3 regions of the Streptosporangium jomthongense genome follow, and region 2 is predicted to be linked to each of the others. Evidence: riboswitches for the same ligand, from Rfam matches in the RefSeq annotation. Region 2 holds a riboswitch; each other region holds the start of a gene.
The links. Region 2 has a riboswitch for cyclic di-AMP ahead of ACFOYY_RS00095 (coiled-coil domain-containing protein). Riboswitches for the same ligand answer to the same signal wherever they lie in the genome.

Region 1: another riboswitch for cyclic di-AMP. It lies ahead of ACFOYY_RS02445 (C40 family peptidase); the one in region 2 lies ahead of ACFOYY_RS00095 (coiled-coil domain-containing protein).
Region 3: another riboswitch for cyclic di-AMP. It lies ahead of ACFOYY_RS01285 (hypothetical protein); the one in region 2 lies ahead of ACFOYY_RS00095 (coiled-coil domain-containing protein).

What each region holds. Positions count from the first base shown of each region.
Region 1 covers NZ_JBHSBC010000001.1:500,867-506,448, reverse strand. The annotation lists gene ACFOYY_RS02460 (hypothetical protein) at 1-153, opposite strand, end outside; gene serA (phosphoglycerate dehydrogenase) at 362-1,951, shown strand; gene ACFOYY_RS02450 (hypothetical protein) at 2,207-2,419, shown strand; gene ACFOYY_RS02445 (C40 family peptidase) at 2,477-3,184, opposite strand; cyclic di-AMP (ydaO/yuaA leader) riboswitch at 3,172-3,386, opposite strand; gene ACFOYY_RS02440 (3-isopropylmalate dehydrogenase) at 3,535-4,581, shown strand; gene ACFOYY_RS02435 (branched-chain amino acid aminotransferase) at 4,765-5,582, shown strand, end outside.
Region 2 covers NZ_JBHSBC010000001.1:15,333-20,914, forward strand. The annotation lists gene ACFOYY_RS00085 (DeoR/GlpR family DNA-binding transcription regulator) at 1-377, shown strand, start outside; gene galT (galactose-1-phosphate uridylyltransferase) at 374-1,453, shown strand; cyclic di-AMP (ydaO/yuaA leader) riboswitch at 1,525-1,659, shown strand; gene ACFOYY_RS00095 (coiled-coil domain-containing protein) at 1,662-2,639, shown strand; gene ACFOYY_RS00100 (helix-turn-helix domain-containing protein) at 2,933-3,160, opposite strand; gene ACFOYY_RS00105 (hypothetical protein) at 3,161-3,301, opposite strand; gene ACFOYY_RS00110 (RNA ligase RtcB family protein) at 3,618-4,793, shown strand; gene prfH (peptide chain release factor H) at 4,801-5,445, shown strand; gene ACFOYY_RS00120 (MarR family winged helix-turn-helix transcriptional regulator) at 5,460-5,582, opposite strand, start outside.
Region 3 covers NZ_JBHSBC010000001.1:272,566-278,147, forward strand. The annotation lists gene ACFOYY_RS01270 (DUF4032 domain-containing protein) at 1-948, shown strand, start outside; gene ACFOYY_RS01275 (hypothetical protein) at 1,100-1,681, shown strand; gene ACFOYY_RS01280 (roadblock/LC7 domain-containing protein) at 1,752-2,135, shown strand; gene ACFOYY_RS01285 (hypothetical protein) at 2,411-3,031, opposite strand; cyclic di-AMP (ydaO/yuaA leader) riboswitch at 3,277-3,427, opposite strand; gene ACFOYY_RS01290 (lytic polysaccharide monooxygenase) at 3,693-4,613, shown strand; gene ACFOYY_RS01295 (ATP-binding protein) at 4,741-5,582, shown strand, end outside.

The DNA.
Region 1 (5,582 bases), 490 kb from region 2:
GACCCGTTCGCCGGTCTGGGTCGTGCCGAGCACGACGGAGCGATCAGGGCGCACGGCCACGAGGAGCCCGTATTCGGCCAGCGCCGTCAGCAGCCGGTGCGGGCTGCCGTGTTGCGAGAGTACGTCGCCGAGAGCGGGGTTCCCGATGCTCATACACGGAACCTTAGGTAGAGAACCACGGCTTATCAGGGTAATCGCGAAGTTTTATCTAGATCAAGACCAAGATGAATTTTGTAGGCATAGAAGGTGTACGAAGTGGGTAACCGTCTCGGATCGCGGGACACTCGTGAACGCGTTCACAAGCCTCGATAGACTACGAGAGGTCCGTCCGCAGCCTCCACGTCTCCAAAGGATCCAGCCCGTGAACAAGCCCGTCGTACTGGTCGCAGAGGAACTCTCCGAGGCAGGTCTCGCCGTCCTGGGAGCCGACTTCGAGGTCCGCCACACCGACGGCGCCGACCGCGCCAAGTTCCTGCCCGCCCTCGCCGACGTGGACGCGCTCATCGTGCGCAGCGCCACCCAGGTGGACGCGGAGGCGATCGCCGCCGCGCCCAAGCTCCGCGTCGTCGCCCGCGCGGGCGTCGGACTCGACAACGTCGACGTTGAGGCCGCGACCAAGGCAGGCGTCATGGTCGTCAACGCCCCCACCTCCAACATCACCAGCGCCGCCGAGCACACCGTCGCGCTGATCCTCGCCTCGGCCCGCAACGTCGCCCAGGCCCACGCCGCGCTCAAGGGCGGCGAGTGGAAGCGTTCGAAGTACACCGGCGTCGAGCTGGACGAGAAGGTCGTCGGCATCCTCGGTCTCGGCAAGATCGGCCAGCTGGTCGCCCAGCGCCTGCAGCCGTTCGGCGTCGAGCTGATCGCCTACGACCCCTACCTGCAGCCCGCCCGCGCCGCGCAGATGGGCGTCAGGCTGGCCTCCCTCGAAGAGGTCCTGCGCGAGTCCGACTTCATCACCGTGCACCTGCCCAAGTCCAAGGAGACCGTCGGGCTCATCGGTGACCGCGAGCTGCACCAGGTCAAGCCGTCGGTTCGCCTGATCAACGTCGCGCGCGGCGGCATCATCGACGAGGGCGCCCTCTACTCCGCGATCAAGGAAGGCCGCGTCGCGGGCGCGGGCATCGACGTGTTCCCCAAGGAGCCCGTCACCGACAGCCCGCTGTTCGAGCTGGACCAGGTCGTCGTCACCCCGCACCTGGGCGCCTCGACCCACGAGGCCCAGGAGAAGGCCGGCACCCAGGTCGCGCGCAGCGTGAAGCTGGCCCTGGCCGGCGAGTTCGTGCCGGACGCCGTCAACGTCCAGGGCGGCGCCGTCGCCGAGGACGTCAAGCCGGGTCTGCCCCTGGCGGAGAAGCTCGGCCGCGTCTTCACCGCCCTCGCCGGTGAGGTCGCCACCAGGCTCGACGTCGAGGTGCGCGGTGAGATCGCCTCCCAGGACGTCCGCGTGCTGGAGCTGGCCGCCCTCAAGGGCGTCTTCACCGACGTGATCGAGGACTCCGTCACCTACGTCAACGCCCCGCTCCTGGCCAAGGACCGCGGCGTCACCGTCGAGCTGGTGACCAGCGCGGAGAGCCCCGACTGGCGCAACGTGGTGACCGTCCGCGGCGTCCTGGCCGACGGCCGCGCCGTCTCGGTCTCCGGCACGCTCTCCGGCCCGCGGCAGGTCACGAAGATCGTCGAGGTCAACGGCTACCAGATGGAGATCGAGCCGACCGACCACCTGTCGTTCTTCACCTACGACGACCGCCCCGGCGTCGTCGGCGTCGTCGGCCGCATCCTCGGCGACCACGGCATCAACATCGCCTCCATGCAGGTCGCCAGGGACGCCAAGGGCGGCAAGGCCCTCATCGCGCTGACCGTCGACTCTGCCATCCCGGCCGAGGTGATCGACCAGATCGGCGGCGAGATCGGCGCCGACAGCGGCCGCTCGGTCGACCTGGCCGACTGATCCCGGAGCACGGCTCCCACGGCCGCCGTCCCCGTTCGCGGGGCGGGGGCCGTCTGCTTTTCCGGCCGAGCCTCGTCTCAATATATGAGAAGCCTGCACGAGGGGTGAGACAGATTGCGGAGGGCCGGTTATTATGGCTGGTAATGCGCCAGGTTCTCGTACTTATTACCTGCCGCGGCGAGGCCTGACACAGGGGCGGGCCGGCAACTCGCCGCGGTGTGATGGCGTTCGTCGGCCCCGGTTTCCCGTCGATCCGTGATCCGGATCCGCGATCCGATGAGGGCCCGTGACCAGGGTCCAGGCTCCCCTTCCTCCTTCAGCCAGCTCCGTGCGAACGAGACGAGAAGCGTCATGTACGACATGTATCCCTGGAACCGTCCCGAGGACAACGAGAACGAGGCCGCCCAGGCCCTGCAGACCGCGCTGGACCGCCGCGACAACGGCGGAGTGCCCCCGCACTCCTCCTGAGCCGGGTCCCTCCGAGGCCACGGGCGGTGCGGCGCCCGGGACCGGGAGAGGCGTGGGTCAGCGGGCGAGGGCCGTACCGGCCTGGGTCGACTGCCTGATCGCCGTGTCCAGCTCGGCCCGCTCGTCGGCGAGTTCGACCCCCTTGGGGTCCGGCCGTACGGCTCCCGCGAAGCTGGCGCGGCGCCAGGCCTGCAGCTTCTCCACCTTGACCACGTCGCCGCTGCGCGGGGCGTGGACCATGTAACCGGGCTTGGTGATCATGCCGACGTGACCGAGGTTGTGGAAGAAGACCAGGTCACCGGGTTTGAGGTTCTTCCAGGAGATCTTCCTGGCGAACGCGGAGTACTGCTGGGTCGTCGTGCGGGGCAGCCGGATGCCCGCGGCGCCGTACGCGCGGAGCATCAGGCCCGAGCAGTCGAAGCCGCCCCTGCCCGTGCCGCCCCAGACGTACGGTGTGCCGCGCTTGGACATCGCCCAGTTCAGCGCCTTCTTCCAGGCCGGGACCTTCCGCGCGGTCCCGGAGAACCCGGCCGGGGCGGGTTCGACGGCGGGAGTGGTGAGCGGGGTCCGGGAGCTCTCCGCGGTGGGGGCCGGGTGTGCGAGGGCGAATCCGGCGGCGGCGAGCGCGAGGAGAGGAGTGGGGGAGGTGGTGGTGAGGGAGGAGTCCGCCAGTGCGACGGCGGGTGTCGCGAGGATGGTCGAGCCGGTGACGATCAGGGTCAGGACACGGGGGTAGGTCTTGCCGTTCAGGACCGTTCCTTCCATAGGGCCGGCCGGGTGAGCTGTCGGGCTCGGGCGTGGAGGTCGCCCTACGGCGCGTGGTGGCGCCGACTCGCCCCGAGGGGCCTCGTGGAAAACGCCGGAAACGTGCTCCGCCAGACGGAGTGCGGCTCGGACGCCCCGTGGACCCCGGAAGTGGTTCCCCGGCTCCGCGCGGACCGAAAGAGGGGGATGGCCTGCGCGAATTAGGCGACGATACGAATGGCCAGGACCTTAACGAAACGGTCAAAAGATCGCAAACAGGACAAACTTTTCAAGGCCTTCCGGGGCGGGAAGTGTCCGAGGGGTGAGATCGGTGGTTCGATTGTCGAGACAGAGCAGATAGGGTGCCCGTTATGGATTCGCGCAATGTTCGTCTGGCCGTCATCCCTGGAGACGGGATCGGGACCGAGGTCGTCACCGAGGGCCTGAAGGTCCTCGAAGCCGTCGGAACGAAGGTGGAGACCACCACCTACGACCTGGGTGCCGGCCGGTACCACAGAACCGGTGAGGTCCTTCCCGAGGCGGTCCTCGACGAACTGCGCGGCTACGACGCGATCCTGCTCGGCGCGGTCGGCGACCCCAGTGTGCCGCCGGGCATCCTGGAGCGCGAGTTGCTGCTCAAGCTCCGCTTCGAGCTCGACCACTACGTCAACCTGCGTCCGGTCAAGCTCTTCCCCGGCGTCGCGACCCCGCTGGGCGGCTCCCGCCCCGAGGACATCGACATGGTCGTCATCCGCGAGGGCACCGAGGGCCTCTACGCGGGCGCCGGTGGTGCGCTGCGCCGCGGCACGCCGTACGAGATCGCCACGCAGGAGTCGCTGAACACCGCCTACGGTGTCGAGCGCGTCGTCCGCTACGCCTTCGAGAAGGCGCTCAGCAGGCCGCGCAAGAAGCTGTCGCTGATCCACAAGACCAACGTCCTCACCTTCGCCGGTGACCTGTGGTCCCGTACCGTCGACCGGGTCAGCCTTGAGTACCCCGACGTCGCCACCGACTACTACCACGTCGACGCGGCCTCGATGTTCTTCGTCACCCAGCCGGAGCGGTTCGACGTGATCGTCACCGACAACCTCTTCGGCGACATCATCACCGACCTCGGCGCCGCCGTCGCCGGTGGCATCGGCCTCGCGGCCAGCGGGAACGTCAACCCCGACCGCACCGCGCCCAGCATGTTCGAGCCGGTCCACGGCAGCGCCCCGGACATCGCGGGCCAGGGCAAGGCCGACCCGACCGCCACGATCCTGTCGGTCGCCATGCTCCTGGACCACCTTGGCCTGACCGAGGAGGCGGCCAAGGTCGAGCAGGCCGTGGCCGAGGACCTGGTCGAGCGCCAGACCGGGTGGGCGAGCCGTACCACCCACGAGATCGGCGACGACATCACCGCCCGAGTAGCCGGCTGACAAGCCGCCCGCACGACCCCAGACGCGCCCGGTGGCTCAGCAGAGCCGCCGGGCGCGTCTTTTTTTGTTCGTCTCACCGAGCAGACTGCCGGATTTTGGCATATATGCAGTAGTTTTCCGGTGCCTGCTCCGTCCCAGAATGGACCGTAGGTGCACTCCGCCACGAAGAGAAGGACCGCCGCCATGACCACCGCTCAGAAGCTGACCTTCGACGTGCAGCTCTCCGACCACGCTCGTTCCACGGCCGAGCGCGAGCAGGTACTGGCGAATCCCGGATTCGGTCAGACCTTCACCGACCACATGATCTCCATCGACTACACCGAGGGGGAGGGCTGGCACGACGCGCGGCTCACGCCGTACGGCCCGCTCAGCCTCGACCCGGCGACGTCGGTCTTCCACTACGCCCAGGAGCTCTTCGAGGGGCTGAAGGCCTACCGGCAGGAGAACGGCTCGATCGCCTGCTTCAGGCCGTACGCCAACGCCGCCCGCTTCAACCAGTCGGCGCTGCGCATGGCCATGCCCGAACTGCCGCAGGAGGCCTTCGTCGAGTCGATCGAACTGCTCGTGCAGACCGACCGCGAATGGGTGCCGACCACCCAGGGCCACAGCCTCTACCTGCGCCCCTTCATGATCGCCACCCAGCCCGCGCTCGGCGTCAACTACCCCTCGCGGACCTACCGCTACATGGTGATCGCCTCTCCCGCGGCGGCCTACTTCGGCGCGGCCAAGGCCGTCTCGGTCTGGCTGTCCACCGAGTACACCCGCGCGGCCCCCGGCGGCACCGGCTTCGCCAAGTGCGGCGGCAACTACGCCGCGGCCTTCGTCGCGCAGCGCCAGGCCGTCGAGCAGGGTTGTGACCAGGTCGTCTGGCTCGACGCCAACGAGCACCGCTACGTCGAGGAGATGGGCGGGATGAACCTGTTCTTCGTCTACGGCGACCGGCTGCTCACCCCCGCCCTGACCGGCACCCTCCTGCCCGGCATCACCCGTGACTCGATCCT
Region 2 (5,582 bases):
ACCGCACCGTGGTGCTGACCGGCGGGGTGCGCACCCCCTCGGACGCGCTGGTCGGCCCGGTGGCCGTCGCGGCCATCAGAGGGCTGCACGTGGACACCCTGTTCCTCGGCGTGCACGGGATGAGCGCCCGCGCCGGGTTCACCACCCCCAACCTGCTCGAAGCGGAGACGGACCGGGCGCTCGTGGCCTCGGCGCACCGCCTGGTCGTGCCCGCCGACCACACCAAGTGGGGGACGGTCGGGATCAGCACGATCGCCGAGCTGTCCGAGGCCCACGTCCTGATCACGGACTCCGGGCTCGGGCGGGAGGCCCGCGAGGAACTCGCCGCCAGGGTCGGTGAGCTGGTCGTCGCCGGTGACGGGACCCGCGACCGATGAGGCGCACCGCGACCCACCTGGCCGACGGCCGCGAGCTGTTCTACTTCGACCTGCGGGACGACGCGGAGCGCGGCGCGGTCGACACGCGCGACCTGCCGCCCAGGCCCGCCGCCTCCGAGCTGCGCTACGACCCGCTCACCGAGGAGTGGGTCGCGGTCGCCGGGCACCGGCAGGGCCGTACGTTCCTGCCGCCCGCCGACGAGTGCCCGCTGTGCCCGTCGGCGCCCGGCCGTCCGACCGAGATCCCCTCCCCCACCTACGACGTGGCCGTCTTCGAGAACCGCTTCCCGTCCTTCTCCACCAACCTGGGCGCCTACCCGCAGGTCGGCGGCCTGAGTGAGGTACGGCCCGGCGTCGGCAGGTGCGAGGTCGTCTGCTTCACCTCCGAGCACGACTCCTCCTTCTCCATGCTTTCTCCCGAGCGGGTCGAGCTGGTGATGGAGGCGTGGATCGACCGCACCGTCGCGCTCTCCGCGATGCCCGGGGTCGAGCAGGTGTTCTGCTTCGAGAACCGCGGCCCGGAGATCGGCATCACCCTGCCCCATCCGCACGGCCAGATCTACGCCTATCCCTACGTGACCCCGCGTACCCGGACCCTGCTCGGCGCGGCGCGGCGGCACAGGGAGCGCACCGGTGGCGACCTCTTCGCCGACGTGCTCGCGGCCGAACGGGAGGCCGCCGAGCGTGTGGTCGCGGCCAACGAGCACTGGACGGCGTTCGTGCCCGCCGCGGCCCGCTGGCCGGTCGAGGTCCATCTCTACCCGCACCGCGGGGTTCCCGGCCTCGACGGACTCGACCCCGCCGAGCGCGCGGCGTTCGGACCGCTCTACACCGAGGTGCTGCGCCGCCTGGACGGGCTGTTCGGGGTGCCCATGCCGTACGTCTCGGCCTGGCACCAGGCACCGGTGCGGGTGGGCAGGGACCTGGCGTACACGCATCTTGAGCTGTTCAGCATCCGCCGGGCGCCGGACAAGCTCAAGTATCTCGCCGGGTCCGAGTCGGCCATGGGGGCCTTCGTGAACGACATTCCGCCTGAGGAGACAGCTCGGCGCCTGCGCGCCGTTATCACGGAATGATCACCGATCGGTCTCGACTCGGGGTCGCGCGGTCACCTTTTTACCATTACTATCCTCACGCATCGGACAAACAGCACGATATGCCTAATCTCAGGTGCCTCACCTGAGAGCCGGGGACCCATGCATCTGGGGTGAACCACTTCGGTGGAAGGGCTTCCTCCAGCCCGAACCCGTCAGCTAACCCGGTCGGCGTGAGGAGAGGAGAGCTGTGACGGCTCTGTCCCCCGCTTTCCATCGACGTACGGCCGCCGCCTGCCTGGCCTCGGCCCTCACCTTCGCCTTCGCCCTGGGCGGCACGGGAACGGCGGGCGCCGCGCCTAAGCCCGACGAGTCCCGGCTCCGCGCCGAACTGACCCAGCTCAACAAGAAAGTCGACCGGCTCATCGAGGCGTACGCCGCCAAACGGGAGTCGTTGAAGAAGGCGCAGGAGGCGGAGAAGGTCGCGCAGGCCGACCTGCGCCAGGCGGAAGCGGCCTACGCCGAGGCGGGCAGGGAGGTCGCCTCCATCGTCCAGATCCGTTACCAGAACGGCCCCCTCGACCTTCCCTCGATCCTGTCGGCCCCCGAGGTGGGCGGCGCGGCCGTCATGGAACAGCTGACCGCCCAGCAGATCGCCCAGCTGCAGGGCTTCGCCCGGAGCCGGGACCTCATGAAACAGGCCGCGGACAGGACGGCCCAGCTCTCCAGGCAGATCGAGCAGGAGGCCAAGACGGTGCAGGTTCAGCGTGAGGACGCGGAGAAGGTCGTCCGCGTGATCGAGGACAAGCTCGAACAGCTCGTTCCCACAGGCTCGGGGCGCCGCTCCGACGGCAGCTGGGCACCCCAGCTGCCCACCGGGTCCGACAACATCACCGACCGCACGCGGATCATGCGCGAGGCCGTCGGACAGGCCTTCCAGCTACCCCACGAGGTGGGCTGCTACCGATCGGCGAACGACGGGGGCGAGCACCCCCTCGGCCGGGCCTGCGACTTCATGATGAGCACCGGCGGGTCCATGCCCACCGCGGCCAACGTCAAGCTCGGCGACGAGCTCGCCGCCTGGGCGCTGAAGAACAGGGACAGGCTCGGCGTCAAATACGTCATCTGGCGTCAGCGCATCAACACCGGTTCCGGCTGGCGTGCCATGTCCAACCGGGGCGGTGTGACCGCCAACCACTACGACCACGTGCACATCTCGATGTACTAGAGAAGATCGGACCCCGCGGCGGTGCGCTCGATCGAGCCGGCCACCTTGGACCTGGTCGAGTGGATCCGAGCCACCGGCTGGACCGCGCCCACAAACGTGGCTGGTTCCTGAGCCTCCGGCCGCCATCGTGCCCACGGTCTCGGCGCTCTGGGCGCGGCAACGCATCCGCCAACGGTTGAAGTGGTCACGAAGCTCCCGAGGCGATCTGGGGCCGACACCGGCACACTGGTCGTCGAGAGGCCGCCGGTCGACGGCGAGGTAAAGATCCACGTCCAGGAGGCCCCGGGGCGGCCTCAGGTTCTGCCCGCGCTCGTCTTCCCAGCACAGCCGGGCGCCCAGGTCGAGCGCCGCCCTCTATCGCCGGCCACTCCTCGACGACCCACGAGGTGATCACCCCCCTCGCCGCGCTCAACAGCCCGCTGCGCAGGGATCTGCGGACTCCAGCCCAGGCGGTGCAGAAGACACGACACCCCACGCAAGGTGTGGCGGACGTGAAACAACACCGCGATCAGGTCGGTGATTCAGGCCGGCGTCCAACGCTGGTCCTCCACATATCCGTGCGCGGCCGGACCACGCTCCAACCCGGCCCGCAGCCGCTGCAGGCGCCGCTCGTCCAGCCGGCACCTCTCCCCGCCCGGCCCCTTGGAGGCCAACGCCTCCATGCCACCGCCCTGCCAGATGTGATTTCACCGACCAGCATTCACACAGTCAGAAAAAGACTCTCCGCCACTACCGATCGCCCTGCTCATCCGGGCTTCGATGAAGGCGCCGGCCTCGTGCTTCCCGTACGCCGGCCGGGTCGCGAGACGGCGGTGGGCGCAAAACCGTTTGCCCTCGCGTGGCGGGCTCAGGGAACGTGGTGTTCATGGCGCCGTGTCCATGACGCTCTGACGGACAGCGCCCCGCCACTCCGAGACGCCACGGCGTCAACGCGCCCCGCGGCGCTGTCAGCCTGCCCCTTTAAGGGAAGAGAGCCTTTTGTCGCAACAACGCCCCCCTCTGCCGTCCACGGCCGCAGGCCCGGCCACCGTCGCCGTGTTCGCCTCCCCCGAGAGCTGGATCGAGTCCGACGCCCTCACGCAGTGCCACCAGGTGGCCGCCCTCGACGGCATGACGCACGTCGCCGCCATGCCGGACCTGCACCCCGGCAAGGGCGCCCCCATCGGCGCCGCCATGGCGTCGACCGTGCTGTACCCGTTCCTGGTGGGCTCCGACATCGGCTGCGGCATCGCCGTGTTCCCCATGAAGCTCAAGCGCGCCGTGCCCGAGAAGCTCGCCGCCCGCTTCCCCGACCTCGATCGCGCACTGGACCCCGAGCAGGACGCCGACGATCCGGCCTGGGCCGTCGTGGAGGGCGACATCCCCGCCGGTCACGTCGAGGGCCTCGGGACGGTCGGCCGGGGCAACCATTTCGTCGAGCTGGCCCGGATCGGGACCGTCTTCGACCCGGGCCACGCGAGCCGTCTCGGGCTCGCCGCGGGCGACCTCGTCCTCGTCGTCCACAGCGGTTCCCGGGGGCTGGGCGAACGGATCCTGCGGGAGCACACCGCGGTCCACGGCGCGGGCCCCGCCCCTGATCCCGGCGCCTACCTGGCGATGCACGACGACGCCGTACGCTGGGGATCGCTCAACCGGCGGTTGCTGGCGGCCCGGGTCGCCCACGCTCTGGGGGCCGAGCCCGCCGAGCCGTTCCTCGACCAGTGCCACAACCTGGTCGAGGTCCGCGACGGGGTCTACCTGCACCGCAAGGGGGCGGCACCGGGTGACGGCCGTGACGTGCTCATCGCCGGGACGCGAGGCACCCCCTCCTATCTCGTGGCCGCCCACGCCGGGCCGGACGCCAACCATTCCGTCGCGCACGGCGCGGGACGCAAGATGTCGCGTGCGGACGCCCTGCGCCGGGGCCGGGCCAAGCACACGGTCGAGGAGCTGCGCCGCACGCCGGTGGGCTCGCTGGTGGTGTGCGGAGACCGTCAGCTCCTCTTCGAGGAGGCGCCGACGGCTTACAAGCGCATCGAGCAGGTGATCGCCGACCTCGTCGGCCACGGCCTGGCCACGCCTGTGGCCACCACGGTCCCCCTGGTCACCTACAAGACACCCGACCTCGGGTCCGCGCCCCAGCGGGACCAGCGCCGCAGGCGAGGCCGGCGGTGAGGCCGAGGTGAGCGTCCACCTGCTCCTGTCGGCCGGACGTGGCCCGCAGGAATGCGCCTGGGCCCTGGCCCGGCTGCTGCGCCGCCTGGAAGTCGACGCCGCCCGGCAGAACCTGGAGACCCGCCGGGTCCAGGTCGTTCCCGGCGACCGGCCCGACACCTACCGATCGGTCCTGATCCAGATGTCGGGAGCCGGTGCCGAGGCGTTCGCCGCCTCATGGACCGGAACCCTGTGCTGGCAGGCCGCCAGCCCGTACCGCACCGGCACGGGCCGGAAGAACTGGTACGTCATCGCCCAGCCGTGCCAGGTCGACGCCCCGCGCACGACGTTCACCGAGGCGGACGTCGACGTCGTCGCCTGCCGTACCGGCGGCCCCGGCGGTCAGCATCGGAACAAGGCAAGCACGGCGGTACGGGCGACCCACCGGCCCTCGGGGATCGTCGTCGTGGTCGACACCGAACGGCAGTTCAGCCTCAACCGCCGCATCGCCATGCGGCTGTTGCGGCAGCGCATCGAGGACGGAGACGAGACGGCGGAGCGTGCCGTCACCACCGCCCGCTGGCACGTCCACGACGAGCTCGTACGCGGCGACCCCGTCCGTGTCGAACGTCCGGAGACGCCGGAGCGGAAACCGGCCCGCCGACGGCCGTGACGGCCTGCCCGAGGTCAGCCCACGGCCGTCTCCGCGATGGCCTCCGCGATGAGCCGGTCGAGATGTGTCAGGTCCGGCGGGTGGGCCACGCTCTCCTCCGCGAAACGGGTGAGCAGCCTGGCGAAGACCTCCCGGTC
Region 3 (5,582 bases), 260 kb from region 2:
GGCAGGACCGACGCCGACGGTGAGCCGCTCGACTCCGCGCTGGTCACCGAGCACCTGCAGTTCTCCCTGCCCTACCGCGCGGTCATGTCGGGCACCATCCGCCCCGAGACGCTCACCCGGCTGCTCGACGCGCTGGCCGTACTGCTGGTGCGGCTGCACCTGACCGGTTTCTACTGGGGTGACTGCTCGCTGTCGAACGTGCTGTTCCGCAGGGACGCCGACTCCTTCGCCGCCTACCTGGTCGACGCGGAGACCGGGGAGCTGCACCCCATGATCAGCGAGGGGCAGCGGCTGCACGACATCGACGTCGCGCACGTCAACCTGTTCGGCGAGATGCTCGACCTGCAGGCGGGCGAGCTGCTGCACTCCTCGATCGACCCCGAGGAGGTCGCCGACTCGGTCTGCGCGCGCTACCACAGGCTCTGGGGCGAGCTCACCTCCGACGAGATCATCGAGGAGGTGGACTGGCACCGGATCGACCAGCGGATCCGCAAGCTGAACGACCTCGGTTTCGACGTCGCCGAGATGATGGTCCGCCGCAAGGCGGGCACGGGACGGCTGGTCGTGCGCCCCAAGGTGGTCGACGCGGGACACCACCAGCACAGGCTGTTCAGGCTCACCGGTCTGGACGTCGAGGAGAACCAGGCCAGGCGGCTGCTCAACGACCTCGACGCCTTCCGGGTCGCGCGCGGCCTGCGCCACGAGGACGAGGCGGTCGTGGCCCACCGGTGGCTGGCCGAGGTGTTCCAGCCGACGATCGAGGCCGTACCGGCGAACATGCGGCGCAAACTGGAGCCGGCCCAGCTCTTCCACGAGGTGCTCGACCACCGCTGGTTCATCTCCGAGAAAGCCGGGCAGGACGTCGGACTGCCCGCCTCGACCGAGTCATATGTGAAGAATGTTCTTGTCCACAAACCCGACGAGAAAGCCCTCCTCCCCGACGAGTAGCAAACGTTCCCCCGCCGGTTGACAAACCTTCTACCGCCCGGCGGAATTCTTTTCCTCGCCATATCTGACTTTTCATGAATAGCTCCGGGTTCGGAGCGGTTTCCCTACGCTGACCGGGCGGCGTTGTGGAGTCGTTGGCGAGGGGGACCCCGTGCTCGGAATCGAAGGCTGCCTGGCCGAGGCCATGGCCATCCCCGGTGCGCTGGACGCGGTGCTGATCGACCAGACCGGCGGGACGGCCGTGGCGGGCGGCGGCGCGGCCCGCGAAACCGGCGCGGGCAGGGCCGTCGCGGGGCTCGGCGAGACCTTACGGGCGATGCTCGACGGCCTCGCCGTGAGCCTCCCCGGCGAGCCCACTGGAATCCGTGAAGTGATCATAACCACCGACGACGGATACCATTTACTAAAACCATTGGAAACGGTGTTCGACGGCCTGCTCGTGATTTATGTCCGTCTTGATGTACATCACGCTGATCTGGCCCTGGCGCGGCATCGTCTCCAGTCCCTGTCGGGTCACCTGACCGCCCGTGCCGGGGGTCTCACCGCCCCGCCGTTCCCGCGTGAGGAACGGCACCGGTCCGGCCCGCGAGGGTGCTTCGACACGGCCGGGCCACCGTGCCCGCCCGCGACGGGACCTCCCGCCGGGGCTCCCGGGGGGACCGTGACGGCGGGCGACCCCGCCGACGTCGACCTGCTCATCCGGCTGAGGAACGCGCTGAGGGCACTTGCCTGAGCCCGGTCCGACGCCTTCGAGGACGCCCGTGAAACCGCGGACGCTGAAGCGGACCAGAAGGAGGGTGCCGGTGGAAATCCGCGACGAGGTACGCCAGGAGATGACCCGGCTACGTGAGCGGACACCCGATGTGGACGGAAGCGTAGTGTGCGGCGCGGACGGCCTGACGATAGCCAGTGACCTGGACGGCGGTTTCGCCGAGCAGACCGGCGCCCTCTCCTCGGCGCTGCTGGCCCTCAGCCGCCGGATGGCGGACATGACGGGCAGGGGAACCTTCGAGGAGACGCTGGTCTCCGCGGCCGGCGGCTACGCGCTCCTCTACACCGCGGGCCCGAAGATCGTCCTCACGATCCTCGCCCGCCCGGGGTCCAACCTCGGATTGCTGCGGCTTGAGGGACGCAGGACGGCGGAGAACCTGGCCGCCATCACCTCCCGCGCCCGGACGCCCCGGTGACCGGAGCGGCGAGGACGACCGCGAGGGACCACGCGGCGCCGAGGAGGGACCGAGGGTCCGGCCCGCAGGCCGTACGGCACGGCCGGTGAACACGGAACGAGGGCGGGCACCTGTGCGGGGTGCCCGCCCTCGTCCTTCCTGAGGGGGTCTCGGACTCCGAGGGGGATCGGAGGAGGGGTCCCGGGAGAGGAGCGGGACCTTCGGGGATCTCAGGAAGCGGGGATCCGAAGGGGGTCGGGGGCCTTCGGGGCTGGGGGATATTTCGCGATGAGGGGTTACGGCCGCGGCGCGTCGGCCAGGGCGGTCTGCGGCGGCGTGGCCGGGTTGTGGTCCATGAGCTTCCAGGCTCCGCTGGAGAAGGCCACGGGGTAGTTCTTCTTGCCGACGCCGTCGCCCCACTTGGTGATGACGTACTCGACCTTGATGTGCCCCTGGCCGTCGACACCGTCCACGCCCAGCGTGTCGGAGTTGAAGCTGCCACCGGTCAGGTCGGCGAAGGTCTTGGCGTCGAGGTCGATCATGACGCCGCTGCTCGACGGCACGCCGGGGCCGCGGTCGCCGACGAAGAACTTGGCCTTCTTGCCGTTGTAGAGGACGTAGCCCTCGGTGAACAGCGGCCAGCTCGGGCTGGCGATCATGCCCTTCTGCATGGGCTTGCCGCTCGCGGGCAGACCGGTGTCACCGGCGCGGCCGGAGGAGTCGTCCCAGAAGTAGGAGGCCTTGGTCGAGCCCTTGAGCAGGACGGGCTCAGCGGCGGCCGGGGCGGTGGCGGTGGTTCCGGTGCCGGTGTCGGCTGCGGCGGGCAGCGCGGAGACGACACCCGCGGAGGTCAGGACGCTCGCGCTCAGGAGGGTGGCGGCGAGCAGACGATGGCGCAGGGCAGCGGAGAAACGCATGAAGACAGGGCTCTTTCACGAGGGAACAGGACAGCCGCTCGTGCCGGGCCGAAGACGTTCGGCGATCAGTGGGGCACGGGGCGTGAGCGCTCACAGGGAAGAGAGGCCGCACCAGGAAACAGGCGGGCGTACACGGAGCGCGGTGCGGAGCGGGGGTGCCGCGGTCAGGCGCGGCGGAAGTCTCAGTCGATCCGCGCGAAGGCGGTGCGTGCCGGTGGGTAGGCGACGACGTGATCCATGAGGGGATCTCCTCTCCATCTCGTCTACCGGGTTAGCTGACGGGTTCGGGCGGTGGAGTTGCCCTACCGCCGCGTTGTCGCGGCGGATTCACCCCAAAAGGTGGGTCCCCGGCTCCCGTCGCCCTCGGGAGGCTTCGGGATTCGACGTCGACCGACCGCTCCTTCTCGTGAGGGGCAAGTCACCGGTCGAGAACAACTAGGACACTACCCACCACAAACGGACAAAGCAAAGCAAAAGCCATGAAAACCCCAGAAGATCTACCTTCAACCCCCAAGAAAGGGACATTGGCCAGGTCTTGACCCCACTCCGCCCATGGCGTTAAGTTCGGTGAAACTGTTAGGAAACTTACCTAATAATTGACCCGTAATCATGGGCCTGACCTGCACGTTCTCCGCCCTTACACCCCCAGGAGAAGCCCTTCATGAACAATCGGAAGCTTGGTGCGATCGCCGCCGCGGCGGCCGTACCCGTCCTGCTCTCGACGGTCATGGCCGGTTCTGCGTCCGCCCATGGATCGATGGGAACACCCGTCAGCCGGGTCTACGCCTGCTATCTGGAGAACCCGGAGTCGCCCGACACCCCGGCCTGCAAGGCCGCCGTCGGCAAATGGGACACCCAGCCGCTCTACGACTGGGACGAGTTGAACATCGGCACCGCCAACGGAAAGCACAGGGAGATCATCCCTGACGGGCAGCTGTGCAGCGCCGGACGCGCCAAGTACCGGGCCTACGACGCGGCCCGCACCGACTGGCCCTCCACGGCCATGCCGACCGGCGGCGGCGCCTACACCTTCCGCTACCCCTACACCGCCGACCACCCCGGCACCTTCGAGATCTACATCACGAAGGACGGCTTCGACCCGCTCCAGCCGCTGAAGTGGTCGGACCTGGACTCCACCCTGCTGGCGAAGGTCAGGAACCCGTCCAAGGTCAACGGCGAGTACGTCATCCAGGGCCAGCTGCCCCCGAAGACCGGCCGCCACATCGTCTACTCGATCTGGCAGCGCTCGGACAGCGCCGAGGCGTTCTACACCTGCTCCGACGTGACCTTCGGCAACGTGTCGACCCCATCCCCGACCCCGACCGCCACGGCGACCGCGACGGCGACACCCACGGTGACGCCGACGCTCACCCCGACCCCCACCCCGACCGTCTCCCACACCTCGACGCCCACGCTGACGACGACCGCGACGCCGCCCGCGCAGCCCTGGGCCGCCGGTGTCTCCTACTACGCCGGGAGCGTGGTGACCTACGGCGGCTCCGCCTACCGGTGCCTGCAGGCGCACACCTCCCTGCCCGGCTGGGAGCCCGCCAACGTCCCCGCGCTCTGGCAGCGCGTGTGACCCGGTACCCGCCGTACGGGCCGTGAGGCCGTAGGGCACGCGAACCCCTCCCATCGGCTCCCGGGCGCGGGGCCGGTGGGAGGCTCGTTCTTCCGGACATCACGGGCGAACCCGGTAGCGTGAGCGCGTGTCACTGACCCTCGGCTGTTGCCTGGCCGCGCTGGTGACCGTCGCGGCGCTCTACGCGCTGGCCCTGTACGGCACGGCGGGAACCGCGGCGGCCGGGGCCGTCGCCGTCACCCTCGTGGTGGCGATCACGATCGGCGTCGTGAACGGAAGCCTCAGGGACGCCGCAGGCTTCGGCACGCTCGCCGCGGGCGCCGCCGCCGTCGTGTGGTCCCTCGGCCGCTCCCACCGGCGGCGCAGGACGGGCCGGGCCTCGCTCGCCGCCTACCGCGCCGCCTCGGCCGCCATCCCCAGACTCGCCGCGACCACCGAGCGCGACCGGCTGGCCGCCGAACTCCACGACGTGGCCGCGCACCGGCTGACCGGCATCGCGGTCGCCTCGGCCGCGGCCCTGCGGCTCGCCGACCCCGTCATGACCGCGGAGGCGACCGCCCACGCCGCCGAGGCGGGCCGTCTGGCCGTCGCCGAACTCGACCGCCTGGCCCGCATCGACCGGCGCGGCGGCGAGACGACGCTGGCCGACGTCGACGCCCTGGCGGGCCATCACCCCGGGGCCGACTACCGGCGCACGGCCGCCTCCGCGCCACCCGGGACCGCGGCGCTCGCCCTGCGCATCGTCAGGGAGAGCCTGACAAACGCGATGCGTTACGCCACCGGCGCCGCCGTACGCGTCCGGGTCGAGGAGAACGCGGGACACCTGGTGGTCACGGTCACCGACGGGGGCGGTCCCGCCGCCGGAGGGCTCGGCACCGGAACCGGCCTGGCCTCCCTCGGCAGGGCCGTACGCGCCGTGGGAGGGACGCTGAGCGCGGGCCCCGAGGGGGCCGGATGGGCCGTCAGAGC